Kordia sp. SMS9: one gene and its partner. Each later gene encodes a partner of the first gene's protein in a complex. Links are inferred from orthologs where the notes say so. Each region holds a gene or a part of one and is shown on either strand. Other genes may lie near its edges. The genes, in order: mfd and uvrA.

Region 1 (11,497 bases):
TTGATTATCAGTCAATTAAAGCAAATGACAATTCCTTGAATTGTACCTGTAATTCCGTGAATTATGGGAAAACTTAATGTGTAAACCACGTTGTTCAATGGGCTTTTCTAGTATATTTGTTAGAAAACTTTCCCTTTATATGAAAAAAATAATATACACATGCTTTTTTCTAATTAGTATGATTGCATTGGCACAAGAAAAAGATACTCTTTTAGACGAATTCGAAGCAATACGATTGAAAATGAGAGATAAGAGTATTAGTTTAGTTCAAAAAGAAGAACTTTCTAATCAATACTGGACAAAAGCAAAAAAGTCTAATCTAAATATAAATACAGGAAGAGCGTATTATTTAAAAACATTAGTAGCTAAAGATATCAATGAGAAACTCCAATATTTAGACTCTGTTATTTTCTACACCAAGGACGTTAAAGGAGATAATCTCTTTCCAATGCAAGCACATACTCATAAAGGACGTCTGTTTTTTTATCAGAAAGATTATGTAAAATCTTTAAATGCTCAAATTGAAGCAAAACACGCTGCTGAAAGTGAGAATCATATTAAATTTCTGCGTAGTATAAAATATAATATAGGTTTGTTAAAGCGAATTTTAGGACTCTATGAAGAAGCCGAAATATTATTTTTAGAATGTAAAGCATATGAGGAAAATAGAAAAAAAATGCATTTGGAAACATATGTTAATATTTTATTTCAATTATCGTCCGTTTCCTTTGAATTAGGAAAAATAGAAGAATCAAAAAAGGTAAATTCTCAAGCAATTAAGTTGACCAAAAACAGTGACTTAAATGTATATTATTACTACTCTTTTGTGTCTAATGAAGGAATGAATTTGAATGCGGAAGGTAAGTATAAAGCTTCTATAGATAGCTTGGAAAAAGCATATCCAAATTTGAATGAAGCAGATAAAAATATAGCAAACTTCTATTTAGGAAAAAGCTATTATGAATTAGGAAATAAAAAAAAAGGGCTTGATTTTTTTAAAAAAATAGACACTGTTTTTACAGCTACGAATGATTTGTTTCCATCAATATCACCAGCGTATGTGTACTTAATAAATGATAGTAAAGAGAAAAATAATAAAGGGTCACAATTGTACTACACAAATCAATTGCTAAAAGTTGATACTATTATTAATAAGAATTACAGATCCTTATCAAAAACCATAACCAAAGAATATGATGTGCCTAGATTGATGTCTGAGCGAGATGATATTATAGATGAATTAGAAGAAAAAAATAAAGAAGTCTCTGAAGAAAAAAAATGGATTCTTAGAATCAGTATTGCTATTTGCTTTTTAGCTATTGGACTGATTTTATATTATTACCGTCTAAAGCGTGTATACGAGAAAAGATATCAGTCCATTATAGAAACGTTAAAAGAACCCGTAATAGAAGAAATTAGAGTTGAAGATGCGAACTTGCAGCCAACACCAAGCTTGGATATAGATAAAGGAATTATAAAAGAAACTTTGCAAACATTAGAAAAATTTGAAAAAGGTGATGCATATCTCACCAATCAAATTTCACTTAAAGATGTAGCTAAAATAGCAAATACAAACTCTAAGTATTTGTCCAAAATTATTAATACCTATAAAAGAAAAAACTTTACAACCTATATTAATGATTTACGAATTGAATATTTTGTTGGAAATATTCAAACCGACACAAAATATCAGAAATATACAATTAGAGCAATTGCCGAAGAAATTGGGTTCTCTAATCCAGAAGGATTTTCCAGAGCTTTTCAAAAAAAGACAGGATTAAAACCTTCGTATTTCATCAAAAAAGTAAGGGAAAACAATGCAAAAAAACAATAATTCACGGAATTGTAGTTTTCAAGCAACTGATTTTGAGTGGATATTATACTTGAATGCTTACATTTGATCACATTCAAAAATTTAAAAATTAGTAAAGATGAGAGAAAAGAAAAAATCACTAAAACTAAGAAAATTTAAAATTGCAAACCTACATTTAGGTAGGGTTTATGGAGGAGAATCAAACCCTTGTCAAGCAAATACGGGGGAAACTTCTCAGCACCAACCTTATGAAACTGATGACTGTTGTTCTCAAGATAACTCAACATGTTCATTGGGGCAAATGTTATCTGATAATCGAGTTGGTTGTATTGGAAATCCACCACCAACAACAGGTTGTTAAAGTAAATAGTTAGTTGAATAAAAAAGCAGAAAAGTAACTTCACTTTTCTGCTTTTTTTATGTCTTTTTTAAAAGAATCTATTCTTCCATATAAAACTCTTTCAATTCCTTTACATCATACGGCTTTCCAATGATACGCTTGTCTTTATCGAGTATGAAAAAAGTAGGCGTAGCACTTACATCATATAAATTTCCAATTTCATTATCCCACTTTTGTAAGCCCAACACATGAATGAAATCTGGATAAAACGAACTTTCATTTGCCCAACTTTCGCGTTCGTCTTCCAAACCAATAGCAATAACAGTAAATGTTCCTTTTTCCTTCGAATTGACAAAGGTTTTGAGTTTTGGCATTTCTGTCAAACAATGTGAACACATACTGCTCCAAAATACCACAATATAATTTTCTGCGGTATCTAACTCACTTAATTTGTGTGTTTTGTTGTCTTTAACCCATGAAAATTCAGGCGCAACTTGTCCAAAAGCCAAACGTTTATAAATGGCCAATTTTTCAACCAATGCAGTGTCATTCAATTGTTTGGCAAGTGGCAAAAGATATTCGTCACCTACATAAATGGCAATTTCCTGATTTTCTACCAACACCATTTGTTCCCACAATACAGAAAGTAATGTTTTCTGAAATTCCACCGGAACAACTTTTATTTTTTCTGCAATAGTCGCAATATTCTTTTTGTATTCTGTAATTAACTCTGATTTGGTTAACTCTTTCAATGGTAATGCGGTAAATACATAATTGGACATTTTATCCGCAATAAAATCTGAGTTCTGCAACACTGAATTGGAAAAATCAACGGGATCAAAATAATACGTTTTCATATGAGCCACCATAGTTTCTGGGGTTTCATAACTTGTTGGAATGTACGTGCGACTCGCTTTTATAAAGTGATACGCCAACATGCCTTCGGTAGCTTTTTCATATTCTTTTTGAAGCGTATCAATGGTGTTGAAAATATTCAAAAATGCTTCTTCGTCAGTATTCCCATTCATGTAAAAAGAATTTATCAATTGCTTCGCCTCTTTCATATTGGAAAAATAAGAAGTATAGGATTGATTCTCTTCGGAAGCGGTAAAATTCAGCGTTTCATCTGTCAAAGTAAACGCAATATCTTCTGTGTCGCTGTAGATAAAATCGAAATTCTTCTCGTCTTGCGGCAATCCATACACCAAACGATACATGCCTTTTTCAGCAGAAGACGCAAAGGTATAACTCATCTTTCCGTCCACAACTTTTCCATTACCTACATATTTTTGATGCGTGGTTTCTAGTTTATAAATAATAAACCATTTATAATCTTCAGCAGGTGAAAATGTGCCCGACATCACTTTTTGTGCTTGCATACACAAAGGAATCAAGAAGAGAATACAAAGTATTTTTTTTATCATAATGTTCTTTTTTTTAAGTCATTCAAATCTTCTCTGTAATCAAAAAGATGAACAAGTTCCCTATATTCAATAACTGCGCCAAAACCCTTACACGATTTTTTCTAACACATGCAACGCTTTCTTCGCTGAGGTAATCTGTTCAAAAGTAAGCAATAAACGCAAACCATTACGTGTTTGTTTTTCTTTCATCTTACAAAGTTTTGGATGTTGCTGTACAAATTGTAAAATTTTAGTAAAATTTGGACTTTGGTAAAATTCCGATTGTTGATCAGCAATAAAATACCCAATCATTTTCCCTTTTTTCATAATGATTTTCTCCAAGCCAAATTGTGTGGCAATCCATTTGATACGAACCGAATTTAACAACGCCACCGCAGGTTCAGGCAACGGACCAAATCTGTCAATCAATTCTTTTTCATAGGTTTGCAATTCCGCTTCCGTTTTCAGTTCGCTCAATTTGTTGTACAATACCAAACGTTCCGAAACGGTATTTATATAAGCATCAGGGAACAGCAATTCAAAATCACTATCAATCTGCGTTTCTTTGAGGAATACCTTATCTTTTTTATTTTCCTGCGTTTCATACAAGTCTTTAAACTCGTTTTCCTTCAATTCTTCAATGGTTTCATTCAAGATTTTTTGATAGGTATCAAAACCAATTTCGTTGATAAATCCGCTTTGCTCACCACCTAACAAATCACCAGCACCGCGAATTTCCAAATCTTTCATCGCAATATTAAATCCGCTTCCCAAGGTAGAAAATTGTACCAAGGCGTTAATTCGTTTCCGCGCATCTTGCGTCATCACAGAATCTGGTGGCGTAATGAAATAACAAAACGCTTTCTTATTGCTTCGACCGACACGACCACGCATCTGATGCAAATCGCTCAATCCAAAATTATTGGCGTTATTAATAAAAATCGTATTCGCATTTGGTACATCCAAACCACTTTCAACAATCGTGGTAGAAACCAACACATCAAACTCACCGTTCATAAAGGCAAGCATGAGTTTTTCCAGTTTCTTTCCTTCCATTTGTCCGTGCCCAATACCAATCTTTGCATCGGGTACCAAACGCTGAATCATTCCGGCAACTTCTTTAATATTTTCAATGCGGTTGTGAATAAAAAATACCTGTCCGCCACGCTGAATCTCATAACTCACTGCATCACGAATGGTTTCTTCTTGAAAACGAATTACGTGCGATTCAATCGGATAACGATTTGGCGGCGGTGTCGTAATGACGGATAAATCGCGCGCAGCCATCAAACTAAATTGTAAAGTTCGCGGAATTGGTGTCGCAGTCAACGTCAATGTATCCACATTTTCTTTGATGGTTTTGAGTTTATCTTTTACGGCAACGCCAAACTTTTGCTCTTCGTCCACAATCAGCAAACCTAAATCTTTAAATTTAACTGCTTTATTGACGAGTTGATGCGTTCCAATAACAATATCCACATTCCCATTTTCAAGTCCTGAAAGCACTGTATTTCGTTGTTTGGTGGATCGGAAACGATTCAAATAATCAACAGTAATTGGCATATCTTCCAAACGTTCGCTAAAGGTTTTAAAATGTTGAAATGCCAAAATGGTCGTTGGTACTAAAATAGCGACTTGTTTTCCGTTGTCCACTGCTTTAAACGCTGCACGAATGGCAACTTCTGTTTTTCCAAAACCAACATCACCACAAACGAGTCTGTCCATCGGACGTTCGCTTTCCATGTCTGCTTTTACATCTTGTGTCGCTTTCGATTGATCGGGTGTATCTTCATAAATAAACGAAGCTTCCAACTCATGTTGCAAATAGGTGTCTGGTCCGTACTGAATTCCTTTTTGCATGCGTCGTTTTGCATATAATTCAATTAAATTGTACGCAATATGCTTTACGCGTGCTTTGGTTTTTTGCTTGAGTTTTTTCCAAGCGCCAGAACCTAATTTGTACATTTTTGGCGGTTTTCCGTCTTTTCCGTTGTACTTTGAAATTTTATGTAAAGAGTGAATGCTCAAATACAGAATATCACGTTCGCCATAAATCAACTTGATCGCTTCTTGCTTTTTTCCTTCAACATCAATCTTTTTCAAGCCGCCAAACTTCCCAATTCCGTGATCAATATGTGTGACATAATCGCCCACTTCCAAATTGGTCAATTCTTTTAGTGTAATTGCTTGCTTTTTGGCATAGCCATTTTTCAAGTGAAACTTGTGATAACGCTCAAATATTTGATGATCAGCATAACAAAGAATTTTCTGCTGATGGTCAGCAAAACCTTGATAGAGAGGAAGCACCACCGTTTGGTAATGTACTTTTTGCGATACATCTTTAAAAATATCGTCAAAGCGTTTTGCTTGCTGTTCACTCGTGCAGGTAATATAATTGGTATATCCTTTTTCGTTGTTTTCGTCTAAATTTTCAATCAGTAAGTCAAATTGGCGATTGAAAGATGGTTGTGGCGTCGTATTAAAATTGATGAATGTGTCTGCTTTTAAGATCGGATTTGTGGTCAATTCCACCATCGTATAGTCCAAAAATTGACGCTGTAGTAGCTCTTTTGTACAGAATAATTCTTTAGGTGTGTTATGCTTAATGTCTTCGGACAATTCCGCGAAAGCGACCGTAGCTTTGCTAAATAATTTGTCCATTCTGCTTAACAATAACTCTGTATTTTTAGCGAAGACAATAGTTTTTCCTGGAATGTACTTTAAAAAACTTTCACGTGATTCTTGCAGGGCTTTATTTTCTACATTCGGAATGATGCTGATCTTTTTCACCTTCTCGGTAGAGAGTTGCGTTTCCACATCAAACGTACGCAAACTGTCTACATCATCGCCAAAAAACTCAATTCGGTACGGTTCGTCATTTGAAAACGAATATACATCCACAATTCCACCACGCACTGAAAATTCGCCAGGTTCTGTGACAAAATCAACGCGATTGAAGTTGTATTCAAACAAGGTTTCGTTGACAAAATCAATAGATAATTTATCGTTCAACGAAATTTTAAGCGTATTTTTTTCCAGTTCTTTTCGTGTGACTACTTTTTCAAACAGCGCATCGGGATAGGTTACAATTAACGAAGGTTTTCTGCGTGAATTAATTCGGTTTAACACCTCCGCGCGAAGCAATACATTGGCATTGTCCGTTTCTTCAATTTGATACGGTCTGCGGTAGCTTCCGGGATAAAAAAGCACATCTTTATCGTTGAGCAACTGCTCCAAGTCGTTCAGGTAATAGGCAGCTTCTTCCTTGTCATTTAATATAAAAAGAAAAGGCAGCTCGCTTTGTTTGAATGTTTCAGAAACCACAAACGAAACAGCGGAACCTGTCAATCCTTTTACATGTATTTTTTCTTGATTTTTGGCAATGGCTTGCCTCAATTTCCCAAGTTCGGGAGATTGTGAAAAATGCTGCGAGATTTTGGATTTACTCACGTAAATAAAAATTTTAGATGCAAATATACAGAACTCCTAAGAATCGGTAGAAAGTGAAGCCAATATTTTAAGCACTTATCACTATTTTATGCATGTGAATAAAACTTCACTTATCACTTTTTTTGATTCGAAATGATATTCGAAAAATATTTGTAGGAAATTTTCTTATATTTGATTTTTAAAACGGAATATGTTATGAGCTTTTTTAAACGTCTTTTTGGTACTTTTAATAAAGAAAGAAATCAACCTAAAGATACTGTGGATGCTGAAACATCTATACATGCACTCGATGATATTTATTGGAATTTTTCGGGTGAAAAATACAACGATGTTGCCACTTTTTCAAACGCATTAATTACCTATAACGACGATGTGAATCCAGAACATCAAATTGATGTTGATCGTATTTTTAGCAAAGCTACCAAAATCACTGTGCAATACGAATTTTGGGGAGAAGATGAAAATGGTGACGAAGATCAGTTTGAGGAAGATTTTACCATACAAACCCACAACAAAAGCGGTTTTTCCGTGAAAGAATTTCTTTTTCAAGTGCACAATCAAATTTGTGGACAGATGATGGAACAAGACGCTACTTTTTTTGAAGGTGTAACTTCTGTAAAAGAAGGAGAGCAACCGTATTTTATTTTGGATTTGGGAAGTTGAAAATTATAAAGCATCAGACTGTAAAAAAGACGATAGAATAATTATATTTGCAGGACAAAATATTAAGAAATGTCTATATCAAATTTATATTCAAGTGGATTTCGCAAAAGAAATCAAAGTCATTTTGCTGCGATTGTTCGCGTAGCGATGAGTGATGGTGTTATTACAGATGAAGAAAGAGCTTTTTTAGATAGAATGGCGCATCATTTAGATATCTCTGAGAGTGATTATAAAGAGATTTTAAAAGATTACAGATCGCATCCTATAAATCCACCAATTATGTATAGCGAACGTTTGAGTCGTTTGTTCGATTTGGCGCGTATGGTATTTGCAGATCAAGAATTAGGACCAAAACAAACGGTACTTTTAGAACGTTTGGGAATTGGGTTAGGTTTTTCTCCTGAAAACGTACCCTATATTGTACACAAAGCGTTATTACTTGTTAGCAAAGGTGTCGATTTAGACGATTTTAAAGATGAAATCAAAAATATGAATCGTTAATAAACGAACTATAAATTAGAGAGCCGAACTTGATATGAGTTCGGCTTTTTTATGTGTCGTTCCTGCAGCTTTTGCTGAACTTAATTCAGTAAAGGCAAAAATTTATTAAATAGCATAAAAGAGTAGATTCGGCATCAAGTGCGGAATGACAACTTAGGTCTATTTCAAATACTTATATATCTTCTTTAACAGCGTACTTTCGTCAAATGGTTTTTCAATGATGTCGGTCATGCCCATTTTTTTGTAACGTTTTTTGTCGGTATCGTATAAATTAGCTGTCAACGCTAAAATTGGAATGGTTTTGCAGTTTTGCACAGGAAGTGAACGAATCATTTTTGTGAGTTCGTCTCCGTGTGTTCCTGGCATGCGAATGTCCATCAAAATTAAGTCGTATTCATTGTGAATTACACTTTCAATTACATCTTCGCCATTCGTGATAATATCTAAAAAGAAATTCCCTTCTTGCGCTAGAATTTTTAAGACCGCCATTTGCGCTAATTCTGAATCTTCTGCAAGTAGTATATTGTATTTTTCTTTGGATAAAAAGTTTTTCTTTTCAATTTCCGATTTCTTATCTAAAGAGGTCTGTTCTTGATTGATCGGATATTTTAAATTCATGTTAATTTTAAAAGTAGAACCGACACCTTCTTCACTTTCTACGGTCATTTTTCCTTCCATCAATTCCACCAAACCTTTAACAATAGATAAACCCAAACCTGTTCCTTTGAATTTTTGTGAATCGTTGAGTTGTGTGAAACTGTTGAAAATTAAATCTATTTTTTCAGCTGGGATTCCAATTCCTGTATCTTGTACGCTTAGGTTGATATTCACTTTACGTGCTCTTTTTTGATTGGCTTTGATGGCAAACATTACGTTGCCAGAAGTGGTAAACTTCAATGCATTTTCAATCAAATTTTCAAAAACTTGTTTGAGGCGTGTTTTATCAGCTTCAATATATTTTGGAATTTTCTCGTCAAAATCAACTTCAAACGCTATATTTTTTTGCTTGGCTTTTACGGTGTAGGTAAACTCCAACATTTCAATAAGTTCGTGAAAGTTGAACAATTCTTCATTCAACGCCAATTTTCCAACTTCAATTTTAGAAACTTCTAAAATATCGCCAATCATATTTTTTAAATGATCTCCAGAAGATTTAATGACCTCTACAAAATCTTGCTGCGCTAATGTCATGTCTGTTTTTTCCAACACCGAACAAAAGGCAGTAATTCCCGTTAACGGATTGCGCAATTCGTGACTAAAATTAGCAATAAACGTATTTTTAAAGTCTTCTTTTTCTTTGAGATATTTATTCTGTAGCTCTAAAATTTGCGAATTGATCACCGATTCATTACGGCTCTGCGCTACTTCTTGATAGTAGTTGTAATGATCGGAAAAATCGTGAATTATCACTAACGAAGGTTGATCGGCAGCAAAGGTTTTAAACTCAATATCGCAGGTATATTCTTTTTGATCTTTTCTTTCTAAATGGATACATGTAAATTTAATATCATTGTCTTCCTCTGTATCAAAATACGCGGAAAGTCCTTCAAAAAATGCACTCACAGAACTCAGTGAATCTCCTTTCTTTAACGAAAAAAGAACATTGTCGCTTTCCAATACATTTCCGGATTTGTCAATAGTTATAAACTGTGTTCTAGGATGAAAATAAGTTCCTCTGTACGTTTCTAACATCATAATTATTTCACAAGTTCTTTAGCCAGTGTAATGAACATGTCGTTTACTTTATCACCTGTTTTTGCACTTGTAAAAAAGTCAGGCGTCACACCAAACATGTCTTTGTTCTCTTTTAAATATGTTTTTGTTACCAAATCTACTTTATTTCCCACAACTTTTAGTGGCGTATTAGCATATTGGTTGGTTAGGTAGGTAATGTCGTTCTTTAAATTCTCAAAGGTCGCAGGTCGTGTTACATCAAATACGTAAATAAAACCATGTGTTCCTAACAAATAGGAAGCTCTAGTTTTTTTAATATCGTCGTATCCTTCCAAATCCCAAATAATTAGTGAAACCATTTCATCAGGTGAAATTTCCACTTCTTTCTTCAAGATGTGAACTCCAATCGTTACTTTATAATCGGTGGAAAATGTATTTTCAACAAATTGTCGAATCAACGAAGATTTTCCGACACCAAAGTGACCTAATAGAATTATTTTTTTAGAAGCTTTCTTCATTCGTACTAAAGTAGAATTCTAATTCGTTAGTAATATCTTCTTCTTTAATTTGATTTAAATCATCAAATAAATTTAAGAAGTTGTCCGTAAAATTAAAGATTATATCTTGTATTTTGTTCTTAAAGATAAGATTATATTCTCCAGAAATAGCAACTGCCACGTAAAAAGATACAAAACTTTGAATATGAATATGATACAATTCGTACTCAATCAGTTCAAGATTTTGACTTTTTCCCTGAAAAGCATCTTCCACAAAACTTTTAATCGCCGTCAGCATGCCCGACACCATATCTTTGTCAATGGTTTCTTCTTTTGCATATTGCCCGATGAGCATGCCCGAATTTTTTTCAATGACCAATACTTGCTCTACTTTCGAAATTTTGTTCAATTCGCTCAACAATAATTCTTCTTCACGCACGCCGCCAAACCATGATCTAAATTTTCGCTTCCAACTATTTGCCGAAAAACTATCTTCCAATTGTTGGTTGATGCGTTCTGTAAGTAAGCTAATTTCTTGTGAAATATACTTCTTAATCATTTTACCCATAATCGGATACAACGCTTCCACCACTTGATCTTTGGAGTTTTTTATCTGTTCGGCTAAAGCTTCTGTAATGGTAGGTCCGAGTGTTTCAGGAATTTCGTCAATAAACTCCTCTAAGCGTTCGTCAATAATTGGATCAACCTTGTCGGAAAGTTTCTTTTGCTCGTTAATAATGTCTTCGAGCGCTTTAATTTTTTTATGTATAGACTCCGCATACGCACGATCATCCGTGAGTAATAAATCTTTCAATAACGATAATTTATCAGCTTCCGTCATAAATACACATAAAAGATATGAGGTGGTTTACTCTTTTCCTATCTTTTCTCCAAGATTGATAAGTAATTGACCTAATTGCCTGCGATCTACTTTTTTCTCGTCTAAATCGTCTAACTTATTTTCGATATTCGCTTCCAATTCCGTAATACGAATATTCAAGTCTGTACTTAAATTGTCAATATTTTGAATCAATTCAGAACGCACTTCCTCAATCAAGTTTTCAAGTGCTTTCTTTTTGGAAAGAATATCATTTTTGATATTGTCAAACTCAGAATTATATTCTTGAATATTTTCTCCAAAAATTAAATTCTTAAT
Region 2 (11,067 bases), 3.1 Mb from region 1 along the record:
AAACGGAAACTAAAAAAGGCTTGATCAATCCCGAAGGAAAAACCATTCAAGAACGCTTCAACACGCCCAAAAACTTTACAAGAATCCCTTTAAAAAAGAAAGATTTTGGTACATATTTGCGAAAATTACCGCTAAAACCGTTCAATAGTAAGGTAAAATACTATGATGGACGCGAAAAGTACAATGACAATGTATACGTTTCTGTCGTAGCTATGGAAATTGGCACGCGCGATTTACAACAATGCGCCGATGCTGTTATGCGCTTACGCGGCGAATACTTATTTGAACAACATCGTTTACAGGATATTCACTTCAACTTTCTTTCGGACGGAAAACCGCGCTACTTTACAAAATATGCCAAAGGCGATCATTCTTATAAAAAATTTCGTCGTTACATGAATTATATCTTCGCGTATGCAAACACCGCTTCGTTACGAAAAGAATTAACCAAAGTCCCAAACATTCAAGACATGCAAGTGGGCGATGTCTTTATCCAACAAGGAAACCCGTTCGGACATGCGGTTATTGTCGTTGATGTTGCTACAAATGAAGCAGGCGAAAAAATATTCATGATTGCACAAAGTTACATGCCAGCACAAGAAACACAAATCTTAGTCAATCCTAAAAACGAAACATTAAGTCCTTGGTACAAAGCCAACGATGACACCTTACACACACCAGAATGGACGTTTGAAAGCAGCGATTTAAGACGCTTCAAAAATTAATCATCCCAAAAAAACTTCTTAAACCAACTTCATGAAGAAAATTGCTAAAATTCTAGGAAAACTCATCTTAGGAATACTTGTCACGTTACTAATCGTGTTTACAATCGTATATTTTATTTACAACGAACCTGTTCCGCAAGGAACCAAAGGTGATGCGGCAGATGCAATGGCAAACAGAATGCTTTCGGCTGTAAATTACGAAGCCTACAAAAACACGCGTTACTTGAGTTGGACATTTCCAGGCGGACATCAATATGTATGGGATAAAGATCAATACAAAGTAGAAGTATCTTGGAGTGATGTAAAAGTCAATCTCAATTTAAAACAACCAAACACAAGTACAGTGATGGTAAACGGAAAAACGATTACTACTAATGAAGCCTCTGAATATATTGATACGGCTCTCGCCTACTTTCACAACGATTCCTTTTGGGTAGTAGCACCTTACAAAGTATTTGATGAAGGTGTAACACGCAGTATTGCCAAAAATAAAGCAGGCGACGAAGGATTGCTCATCACGTATACTTCGGGAGGAACCACACCTGGCGATTCTTATCTATGGTTTCTAGATGAAAATGGGCGTCCAAAAGGCTATCAAATGTGGGTAGACATTATTCCTATTGGAGGATTGTATGCTTCTTGGGAAGATTGGCAAACCATGGAAAGTGGTATTCCGCTCTCAGGGTTGCATACGTTATTAGTCCTAGACATTGATGTAGAAAACATTAGCGCTTGGAATTAAAAACTACCTATTTGTTAAATTTTGCATTGATTTCGTATTAATTGTTAAAGTTTTCCTATCATATTTTAAAAAAAAAGTTAACTTTATCGCACTTTTATTAAACTAAAAACTTCAATAATCTATTTTATCATTATGAAAAAAAATTACCTTTTTATATTGATATTGCTCCCTCTATTCGCATTTTCGCAAGGAAAATCGTTTTGGAAAACAACAAGCAATACCAATTATCAACCAGATGAACTATTAAAAAGAACTTCCTTCCCTACAGCATACGACACGTATACTTTAGATTTAAATTCTCTAAAACAGTTAGTAGCTGACGCTCCAGATAGAGATTTAAATATCCAATCGGAAATTGTTGTACAATTTCCTGTTACAGACGGAAAAATGGAAAGCTTTGAAGTATACAACGCTTCTGTTTTAGAACCAACATTTGCCGCAAACTATCCAGACATTCAGTCGTATGTTGCTGTCAGTAGAGAAAATACAGGAACTATCATTCGTTTCTCAACAACAATCTTTGGATTTCATGCAACAGTACACACCATAGGAGAAACCATGTACATTGATCCTATGACTTCTGATTTACAAACATACATGATGTATAAAAAAGCGAATCTCTACAGAGAAACGCAAAACAACTTGTTATGTGAGGTTGAAGACAGTGTAGAAGACAATCTAGGCAGAGGAAATGCAGATGATACTGTTCAATTGGAAAATGCAAACGACGGTCAATTAAGAACATTTCGTTTGGCATTGGCTTGTACACAAGAATATGCAAACTATCATATCACTGCAGCTGGGCAACAAACTGCTACAGATGCCGTAAAGAGAGCTACCGTATTAGCAGCTATGACCGTGACAATGACACGAGTAAACGCTGTATTTGAAAGAGACATGTCATTAACAATGACTTTGGTAGACAACACAAGTATCATCTTCTTAGCAGAAAATGATGGATATACAGATAGTGACGCAGGACAATTAATCAACCAAAACGTATCTATCGTAAATACCAACATCGGTGTGGCTAACTATGACATTGGTCACGTATTTACTACTGGTGGTGGTGGATTGGCATCTCTTGGAGGCATTTGCTTTAGCAATGCAAAGGCTGCAGGAGTTACAGGTTCTCCAAACCCTGTAGGTGATCCTTTTGATATAGACTTCGTAGCTCACGAAATGGGACACCAATTTGGAGCGCCACATACATTTAACGGAAGTCAAGGAAACTGCTCTGGTGGTAACAGAAGTGCTGCAACTGCAGTAGAGCCTGGTAGTGGATCAACCATCATGGCGTATGCTGGAATTTGTGGATCAGACAATATTCAAAACAATAGTGACGATCATTTCCATGCAATCAGTATTGACAATATGTGGACAAGATTGAACCAAAACCCAGTTTGTGCTGCTAATACTGCTAATGGAAATACAGCACCAACGGTAAACGCAGGAGCTGATTATACCATTCCTTATGGAACCGCATTTACCTTATCAGGAACTGCTACAGATCCTAACGGAACTACGTTGTCATACTGCTGGGAACAAGTAGATGTTGGAGCGGTTGCAGGTGTACCTTCACCAACAGATACAAATGGACCACAATTCAGATCATACTCACCAGTAAATAATGGAGAGCGTACATTTCCACAGTTAAGCGACATTTTAGATGATAACTTAACACCACAATGGGAAGTAATTCCGAACGTTGCTAGATCCATGACTTTTGCCTTAACGGTAAGAGATAATGGAACTCCAAATGGAGGACAAACCAATAGAGATGATGCAACAGTTACTTTTGCAAACACAGGACCTTTTATAGTAACTGCACCAAATACAACAAACCAAAGTTTCCCAACAAACTCAGCAACCACAATTACATGGGATGTTGCAGGAACTACGGCAAACGGAATCAACACGTCTAACGTAAATATTTTATTCTCTACGGATGGAGGATTAACATTCCCAACTACGTTAGCTGCAAATACGCCTAACGACGGTTCGCAAGCAATAACATTCCCGGTAGTATTTGAACCGTATTGTAGAATTAAAATTGAAGCTGTAGGAAACGTCTTTTTTGCAATTTCAAAATCATTCTCTGTAGGTGCAACAGTAACTACAAACACAGTGTGTAACACCTATACAACAGGTCCTATTGCAACGCCAATTCCAGATAGTACTGGAGCTAACGTACAAGGAACACCTGTATTCATTCCAGTAACCGTAACAGAAAATACACCAATAACAGATATTAGAGTAAGTGCTGATGTAGCACACACGTATATTGGAGATTTAATCATGCAATTGCAAGCACCAAACGGTGGTGGTTTCTCAAATATTTGGTCACGAACATGTAACGATGCACAATATGGAGGTATTGATGTTACTTTACGAGATGGTGAGCCAACAATTGCATGTGCTACACCAACTGTTGGTACCTTTGCTCCTGCAAATCCGATGACTGGATTTAATGGAAATAATCCTTCTGGTACATGGAATTTAGTATTTGTAGATTTCTTCAATGGAGATTCTGGAGTTGTAAACGAATGGTCTATTGAGCTTTGTACAACGACAACAAATATTTCATTGAGCAATGAAGAGTTCGAATTAGACAGTTTCGCTCTGTATCCAAATCCAAACAAAGGAGAATTCTCATTGTCCTTCAACTCTACTTCAGGTGAAGATATCAGCATCAATGTACACGACATCTCTGGACGACTAATTCACACAAAAAACTACAACGCTACGTCTACATTCAATGAAAACATTTCATTGCGTAATGTAAGCACTGGTATGTATTTAATCACGGTAACGGATCAAGAAAGAACGGTTACTAAAAAATTAATTATAGAGTAACTAAAACTCATTCATACATATTAAAAACTCCGAAACAAACGCTTCGGAGTTTTTTTATATGTTATCTTTATGGATACCATTTTCAACTATACTTATGAAGCTTTACTGTGGTTTTCTAAGCTCACAGGTTTTACTTATAAAGAAATTAATATCATTGTATGGTTTATTGGTATTCCACTTTCGTGGATGCTCCTACTCGACAAAATTTACCAACTACGGTTGTTTACAGTACTCTTTAGTTTGCTCGTTGCAATTGTAATTCTCTTCATTCCCAACTTTACGGAATTCTGTGATTGGTTGTTTCAAAAATCTGTAGCCTTTTTAAATCTCTTTAATGCTGTTGGAAGTACGTATGTAGCTTCTTCGGTAATCATTTGTGTTTTAATTCCTGTGGTGATTTATGCAATATTAATTTGGAAAGCATTTTTCACGAAAAGAAGAGCAGAAAAAAAGTACTAAAAAAACCGCTTCAACAACTATTGAAACGGCTTCTCTATATGATTCACATCATACTATCTACAAATACCTACAGGCTCGCAAGATATCGTTTCACAAGTGTTCGTTGGGTTGCATCCTACTGCAGTACAAGTATCCGAAGGACACCCTACAGTATGATTACAATCATCTGTGTTACATCCGTCTGTCTCAGCGCAAATTCCTAAAGGTTGACAAGAGATCGATACAAAAGTTCCACCTTTAATAGCTGGTGTGTTAAAATTAGAAATTGATTTCTTGTTCAGTGCTAACGAGTTTAAATTCTTTTTTTTCATGATATATATTTTTTTTTTGTGAATTATAAAACTATAACTATCTACTTACAATGGTTTACGGTAACACCTTAATTAACAAATACCTAACAATTTTAAAATAGCACTAAAAACATAGCTAAAACTACTGCCAAACAGAAAGAGATATCACAATGCATATAAATTATATGATTGTGAAAAATTGGAATTCATCTAGCTTACTTTCTGCTAGTAAAATTCGTATCTTTGCGTTTTTGCAAAAAGCTATGACGAAATACGAAGAAAATATAGAAGTACAAGGTGCTAGAGTACACAACTTAAAGAACATTGATGTTACGATTCCTAGAGAAAAACTAGTCGTAATTACAGGACTTTCTGGCAGTGGAAAATCATCCTTAGCCTTTGATACGATTTATGCCGAAGGACAACGCCGTTATATTGAAACATTTTCTGCGTATGCGCGCCAATTTCTCGGTGGACTCGAACGACCAGATGTGGATAAAATTGATGGTTTGTCGCCCGTAATCGCCATAGAACAAAAAACTACGAGCAAAAGTCCACGCTCTACGGTTGGAACCATTACCGAGATTTATGACTTCTTGCGACTATTATTTGCCAGAGCTTCGGATGCGTATAGTTACAACTCAGGCGAAAAAATGATCAGTTACAGCGATGAACAGATCAAAAACCTAATTCTCAACGATTTTAAAGGAAAACGTGTCAACGTCCTCGCTCCTGTCATACGTTCGCGTAAAGGACATTACCGCGAGTTGTTTGAAAATATTGCCAAACAAGGTTTTGTAAAAGTACGTGTAGATGGTGTCATCCTCGATATAGAAAAAGGAATGCGCGTAGATCGTTACAAAACCCACGAAATCGAAATTGTGATTGATCGCTTGAAGATTGACGACGATGTAGACAATGACAAACGCTTGACAGAAACGATCAAAACGGCGATGTACCATGGTGATGATGTTTTAATGGTGATTGATCAAGATGCGCCGACAGAAGCCCGTTATTTCAGTCGAAACCTCATGTGTCCGTCTTCGGGAGTTTCCTATCCAAATCCAGAACCAAATACCTTTTCGTTCAACTCTCCAAAAGGAATGTGTCCCAACTGCAACGGATTGGGAACGTTGCACGAAGTCAACGAACATAAAGTCATTCCCGATACAAAAGCAACCATTAAAGGTGGCGGAATTGCACCCTTAGGCGAATATAAAAAGTCGTGGATTTTCAAACAATTGGAAATCATTGCCGAACGCTACGAATTTAAAATTAGCGATCCAATCAAAGACATTCCAAAGGAAGCAATGGACGTGATTTTGAACGGTGGAAACGAAAAATTCTCTGTGGTAAGCAAAACGTTGGGCGTTACCCGCGATTATAAGATTGATTTTGAAGGAATTATCAGTTTCATCAAAAATCAATTTCAAGACAGCGATTCTTCTTCTATCAAACGTTGGGCAAAAAATTATATGGACAAAGTAAATTGTTCTGAATGTGGCGGTTCGCGCTTACGCAAAGAATCTTTATACTTTAAAGTCAACAACAGGAATATCGCCGAACTGGCAAACATGGACGTCGTAGAATTGTCCGAATGGTTTGAAGATTTAAAAAACAATCTCTCTGAAAAGCAACAAAAAATTGCCACAGAAATCATCAAAGAAATTTCAACGCGTTTGCGATTTTTGTTAGATGTTGGTTTAAATTATCTTTCGTTGAGCAGAAGTTCCAAATCACTTTCGGGTGGTGAAGCACAACGCATTCGTTTGGCCACACAAATTGGCTCACAATTAGTGGGTGTTTTATACATTTTAGATGAGCCAAGCATCGGTTTGCACCAAAGAGACAACGAGAAACTGATCAATTCGCTTGAATCTTTACGTGACATTGGCAACTCCGTCATCGTCGTAGAACATGACAAGGATATGATTGAACGCGCCGATCACGTGATTGACATTGGTCCTAATGCAGGAAGACACGGTGGTGAAATCATCTCAGAAGGCACACCCAAAGAATTGTTAACACATGATACACTCACAGCAGCCTATTTAAACGGCAATAAGCAAATTCCGGTACCAGCAGAACGAAGAAAAGGAAACGGTAAAAAACTAGTCTTAAAAGGTGCGACAGGGAATAACTTGAAAAATGTTTCTGTAGAATTCCCTTTGGGGAAAATGATTGGTGTTACAGGTGTTTCTGGAAGTGGAAAATCGACTTTAGTCAACGAAACCCTCTACCCTATTTTGAATGCACACTTTTTCAATGCCGTGAAAGAACCAATGCCGTACAAAAGCATTAAAGGATTGGAACATATTGACAAAGTAATTGACATCAATCAATCGCCCATTGGTCGTACACCAAGATCAAATCCTGCAACGTATACAGGCGTTTTTAGCGAAATACGAAGTTTGTATGCCAAAACTCCCGAAGCGATGATTCGCGGGTACAAACCAGGCCGTTTTAGCTTTAACGTAAAAGGTGGACGCTGCGAAACCTGTCAAGGTGGTGGATTGCGTGTCATAGAAATGAACTTTTTGCCAGATGTATGTGTAGATTGTGAAACGTGTCAAGGAAAACGCTTCAATCGGGAAACCTTGGAAATTCGCTATAAAGGGAAATCTATTGCAGATGTGTTGGCAATGACGATGAACGAAGCCGTTTCATTTTTCGAACACATTCCAAAAATTTATAGAAAACTCAAAACCATCAAAGATGTGGGATTGGGCTATATTACGCTCGGACAGCAAAGTACCACACTTTCTGGTGGTGAAGCACAGCGCATCAAACTGGCAACAGAACTGTCTAAAAGAGATACTGGAAATACTTTTTACATTTTAGACGAACCTACGACTGGACTGCATTTTGAGGACATTCGTGTGTTGATGGAAGTGTTGAACAAATTGGTAGACAAAGGAAATACCATTGTGGTCATTGAACACAATATGGACGTGATTAAAATGGCAGATTATATTATTGATATTGGTTACGAAGGTGGAAAAGGCGGCGGAAAAGTGATCACTACGGGAACTCCCGAAGAAGTTGCCAACCATAAAAAAAGTCACACCGCGCGTTTTTTAAAGAAAGAGTTAGCATAAATGTGTATTTTTAATCTCTAATGCAACAGTTAAGAATACAAAATAGAAATCTATCTAAAAATCATGAAGTTTGGTTCTACTATCCTAATTATACTTTTAGCACTTTCCATAGGTTGTAAAACGGAAAAAAATCAAAAAATGGACTACAGAATTGAAAATATAGAAATCGGAGGTGAAACATATACTGTCAAGATTCCGAAAGATGAAGTGTACCATGCTGCCGAATACAACGAAACACAAGCTTCTAAAACTATTTTTCTGAATGTATCTGACGTTTTACAACAAAAAATAGCTCCTAATACCATAGAGACTTTAATCAACCTTCAAGGACAATACATCCAAAATCAACAAGAAACAGATCCAAATTTTACTGAAATGGATGATTCTAATATTCAGTTTCTAAAAGAAAGCTTAAAACCGCTCCACATAAATTTATCTAGAGAAGAAATCTTTGAAATTTTTGAGAAGGAATTGTTGTATATGAAACTCATAGACCTTATTGAGTAAACATATTTGTATCCGTAACTTAACAATAACTACTCCGTAAGTTCTTCATTTTCTTTTGTTGGTTATTTCGTCAATTTTAATACGCTTCATTTATCAAACATTCCAAAGTTATACAAAAACAATAGTGGAAAGAATGAAATTAGTAAAAAACTCATGTAAGAATCATTCGTAAAAACGAAAAGAGTGCCCAATTAAGAACACTCTTTCACACCTTGAATTAATAATAAACTACGTAAACTAAACTTTAAGACTTTTTATGTAATGATCGCCTAAATCAATTACACTACAAATAAAGCACTAAACCCCCTGTAGATACTAAAGAAACTCCGTGAAACGGAAAAATCGCCCTTAAAAGTGACAGGAATACGGTTACGAACATCATCACATTCTTAGCAAAGTCGTTTCGAAGAAATATGCATCGTATTTTTTGAGCATTTCAGCATTCCGTACCCTGTAGAATTTTATGAAAAGCATGTTACAAGACTGTAAAAACCTTTTGGTATTTTATGAAGCAGCACCGTTGCAAGAGGTTTCTAAACTAAAACGGAAGCTTGTTGCACGACTGCGAGATGCTTCTGTTTGTTAACAGAACCCTGTTGCACGACTGCGAGACGCTTCTGTTTGTTAACAGAAGCTTGTTGCACGACTGCAGGATGCTTCTGTTTGTTGACGGAAGCTTGTTGCACAGCTGCGAGACGCTTCTGTAAGTAAACAAAAGCTTGTCGCATTGCTGCGAGAAGGTTTCGGGAGTGATTTTATTGCGAATTATGCAATGAAATGATGAAAAATTAGGATTTTATTGCGGATTTATCAAAATAGCATCATTAACCATTTTTATGTACTTCTCCATCTGCGACTAACATGCAAGAAGTTGAAAATTTTGAAACAAATTACTTCTTGAATTGATGAGTTGCGAATTGCTCCCAAGTACTTATATGCAGCATACCCTTCTTCTCTTTACGGAAAACCACATTGTATATGTGTCGTTTTGTTTTACATTTATGGAAAATAATGGGATGTATGTGTAGAATTGGTTCTTGTTATTTACCGTATTTAGTATAAAATAGCAATTCCTTGTATACGTACGTTGGGCACAATACCCAAAATAACTCTTCGAAAAGATTTAAATTTCGTAAATTTGTTAAAATTTAAGAACTAATTGAAACTATATAAATTGAACAAAAAAGAACTTGTAGATTACTGTAAATCTATAGGAATTGAGACAAAAGGAAAAACTAAAAACACTTTAATGGAGGATGCAGAAACATACGTCGATCAACAAATCCTTCAAGCGAAAAAGGACGGTACAGACTATGAGTTACTATATTCAAAAATTGAAGAACTTTCTAATCGGTATGCCGAAACTCTAAACGGAAAAATAGAGGGTAGAAAAGAAGAAATGCTCGAAGATGACAACTCTCATTATCTAATTTATAGAGTATTGGGAATTTCTAATGAAAGAGGACAATTAATTGATGTTTATCAAAATACAGGTCGATTTCTCTACAAATATGCAGGCTCTTTTTTGGAGGAAGCAACCGTTCTATGTTTTAAATTCAATAACTTAAACGGAAAGAGAACACTTGTAAATAATACAATAGGTTCAAAACCCAAAACATTTGAAATTGACTTTTTAGATCGCAACAACGCTATTGAAATCAAATGGCGAGATGCAACAACAGATGGAGACCATATAACAAAAGAGCATACAAGAGTTGAGTGTATAACTAATTATAATTATAAGCCAATTCGAGTTATGTTTTACTATCCTCAAAGGAAACAAGCGATTAAAATTCAAAAAATACTTTCTACATACTATAAAGGTGTAAATGGAGAATATTATGGTGGAGATGAAGCTTGGAATTTTGTCAAAGAATATACTGGATACGACTTATCAGAAATCTTAACTTCTATCGCAGATAAAAAAACTAGTGCTGATGAAAGTAAATAAAATATATCAAGGTAATTGTATTAATAAATTAACAGAATTAGAATCTAACTCTGTTGATTTGGTATATTTTGACCCACCTTTTTTTACTCAAAAGAAACATTCATTAGTAACTAGAGATGAATCAAAAAAATACGAATTCAGTGATAGTTGGGATTCACTAGATGACTACCTTGATTTAATTGAGGCTTGTTTAAAGGAATGTAAAAGAGTTTTAAAAGAAACTGGTAGTGTTTTTCTTCATTGTGACAAAGTTGCTTCTCATTACATCAGAGTAACTCTTGACAAAGTTTTTGGCATGAAAAACTTCCAAAGTGAAATTATTTGGAGTTATAAAAGATGGTCTAATTCTAAGAAAGGGCTTTTAAACTCGCATCAAAATATATACTTTTATTCAAAAAGTAAGCATTTTAAATTCAATCAGTATTATACAAATTACGCT

What was found.
Region 2: the proteins of mfd (region 1) and uvrA are in contact, whole or in part, in a crystal structure (PDB 4DFC), measured with the Escherichia coli proteins. The link is inferred for Kordia sp. SMS9 from one-to-one orthologs.

Annotation. Positions count from the first base shown.
Region 1 is NZ_CP031153.1:788,514-800,010, reverse strand. Bases 3,465-7,327 are described here. They hold mfd (transcription-repair coupling factor), read right to left. Parts: upstream 7,007-7,327; coding sequence 3,665-7,006; downstream 3,465-3,664. Other genes in these bases: KORDIASMS9_RS03620 (hypothetical protein), read left to right, coding at 7,202-7,327; KORDIASMS9_RS03630 (thioredoxin family protein), read right to left, coding at 3,465-3,577. In the rest of the region: KORDIASMS9_RS03640 (helix-turn-helix domain-containing protein), read left to right, coding at 140-1,834; KORDIASMS9_RS03635 (hypothetical protein), read left to right, coding at 1,932-2,174; more of KORDIASMS9_RS03630, read right to left, coding at 2,252-3,464; more of KORDIASMS9_RS03620, read left to right, coding at 7,328-7,669; KORDIASMS9_RS03615 (TerB family tellurite resistance protein), read left to right, coding at 7,739-8,170; KORDIASMS9_RS03610 (ATP-binding protein), read right to left, coding at 8,330-9,865; KORDIASMS9_RS03605 (Rab family GTPase), read right to left, coding at 9,868-10,362; KORDIASMS9_RS03600 (cell envelope biogenesis protein OmpA), read right to left, coding at 10,346-11,182; KORDIASMS9_RS03595 (fructose 1,6-bisphosphatase), read right to left, coding at 11,210-11,497. UniProt on the Escherichia coli protein: Couples transcription and DNA repair by recognizing RNA polymerase (RNAP) stalled at DNA lesions. Mediates ATP-dependent release of RNAP and its truncated transcript from the DNA, and recruitment of nucleotide excision repair machinery to the damaged site.
Region 2 is NZ_CP031153.1:3,896,687-3,907,753, reverse strand. What follows is about bases 4,938-8,370. They hold uvrA (excinuclease ABC subunit UvrA), read left to right. Parts: upstream 4,938-5,335; coding sequence 5,336-8,170; downstream 8,171-8,370. Other genes in these bases: KORDIASMS9_RS16530 (hypothetical protein), read left to right, coding at 8,309-8,370. In the rest of the region: KORDIASMS9_RS16555 (DUF4846 domain-containing protein), read left to right, coding at 1-725; KORDIASMS9_RS16550 (hypothetical protein), read left to right, coding at 757-1,467; KORDIASMS9_RS16545 (reprolysin-like metallopeptidase), read left to right, coding at 1,600-4,323; KORDIASMS9_RS16540 (hypothetical protein), read left to right, coding at 4,393-4,782; more of KORDIASMS9_RS16530, read left to right, coding at 8,371-8,677; KORDIASMS9_RS16520 (ApaLI family restriction endonuclease), read left to right, coding at 9,852-10,628; KORDIASMS9_RS16515 (site-specific DNA-methyltransferase), read left to right, coding at 10,615-11,067. UniProt on the Escherichia coli protein: The UvrABC repair system catalyzes the recognition and processing of DNA lesions. UvrA is an ATPase and a DNA-binding protein. A damage recognition complex composed of 2 UvrA and 2 UvrB subunits scans DNA for abnormalities.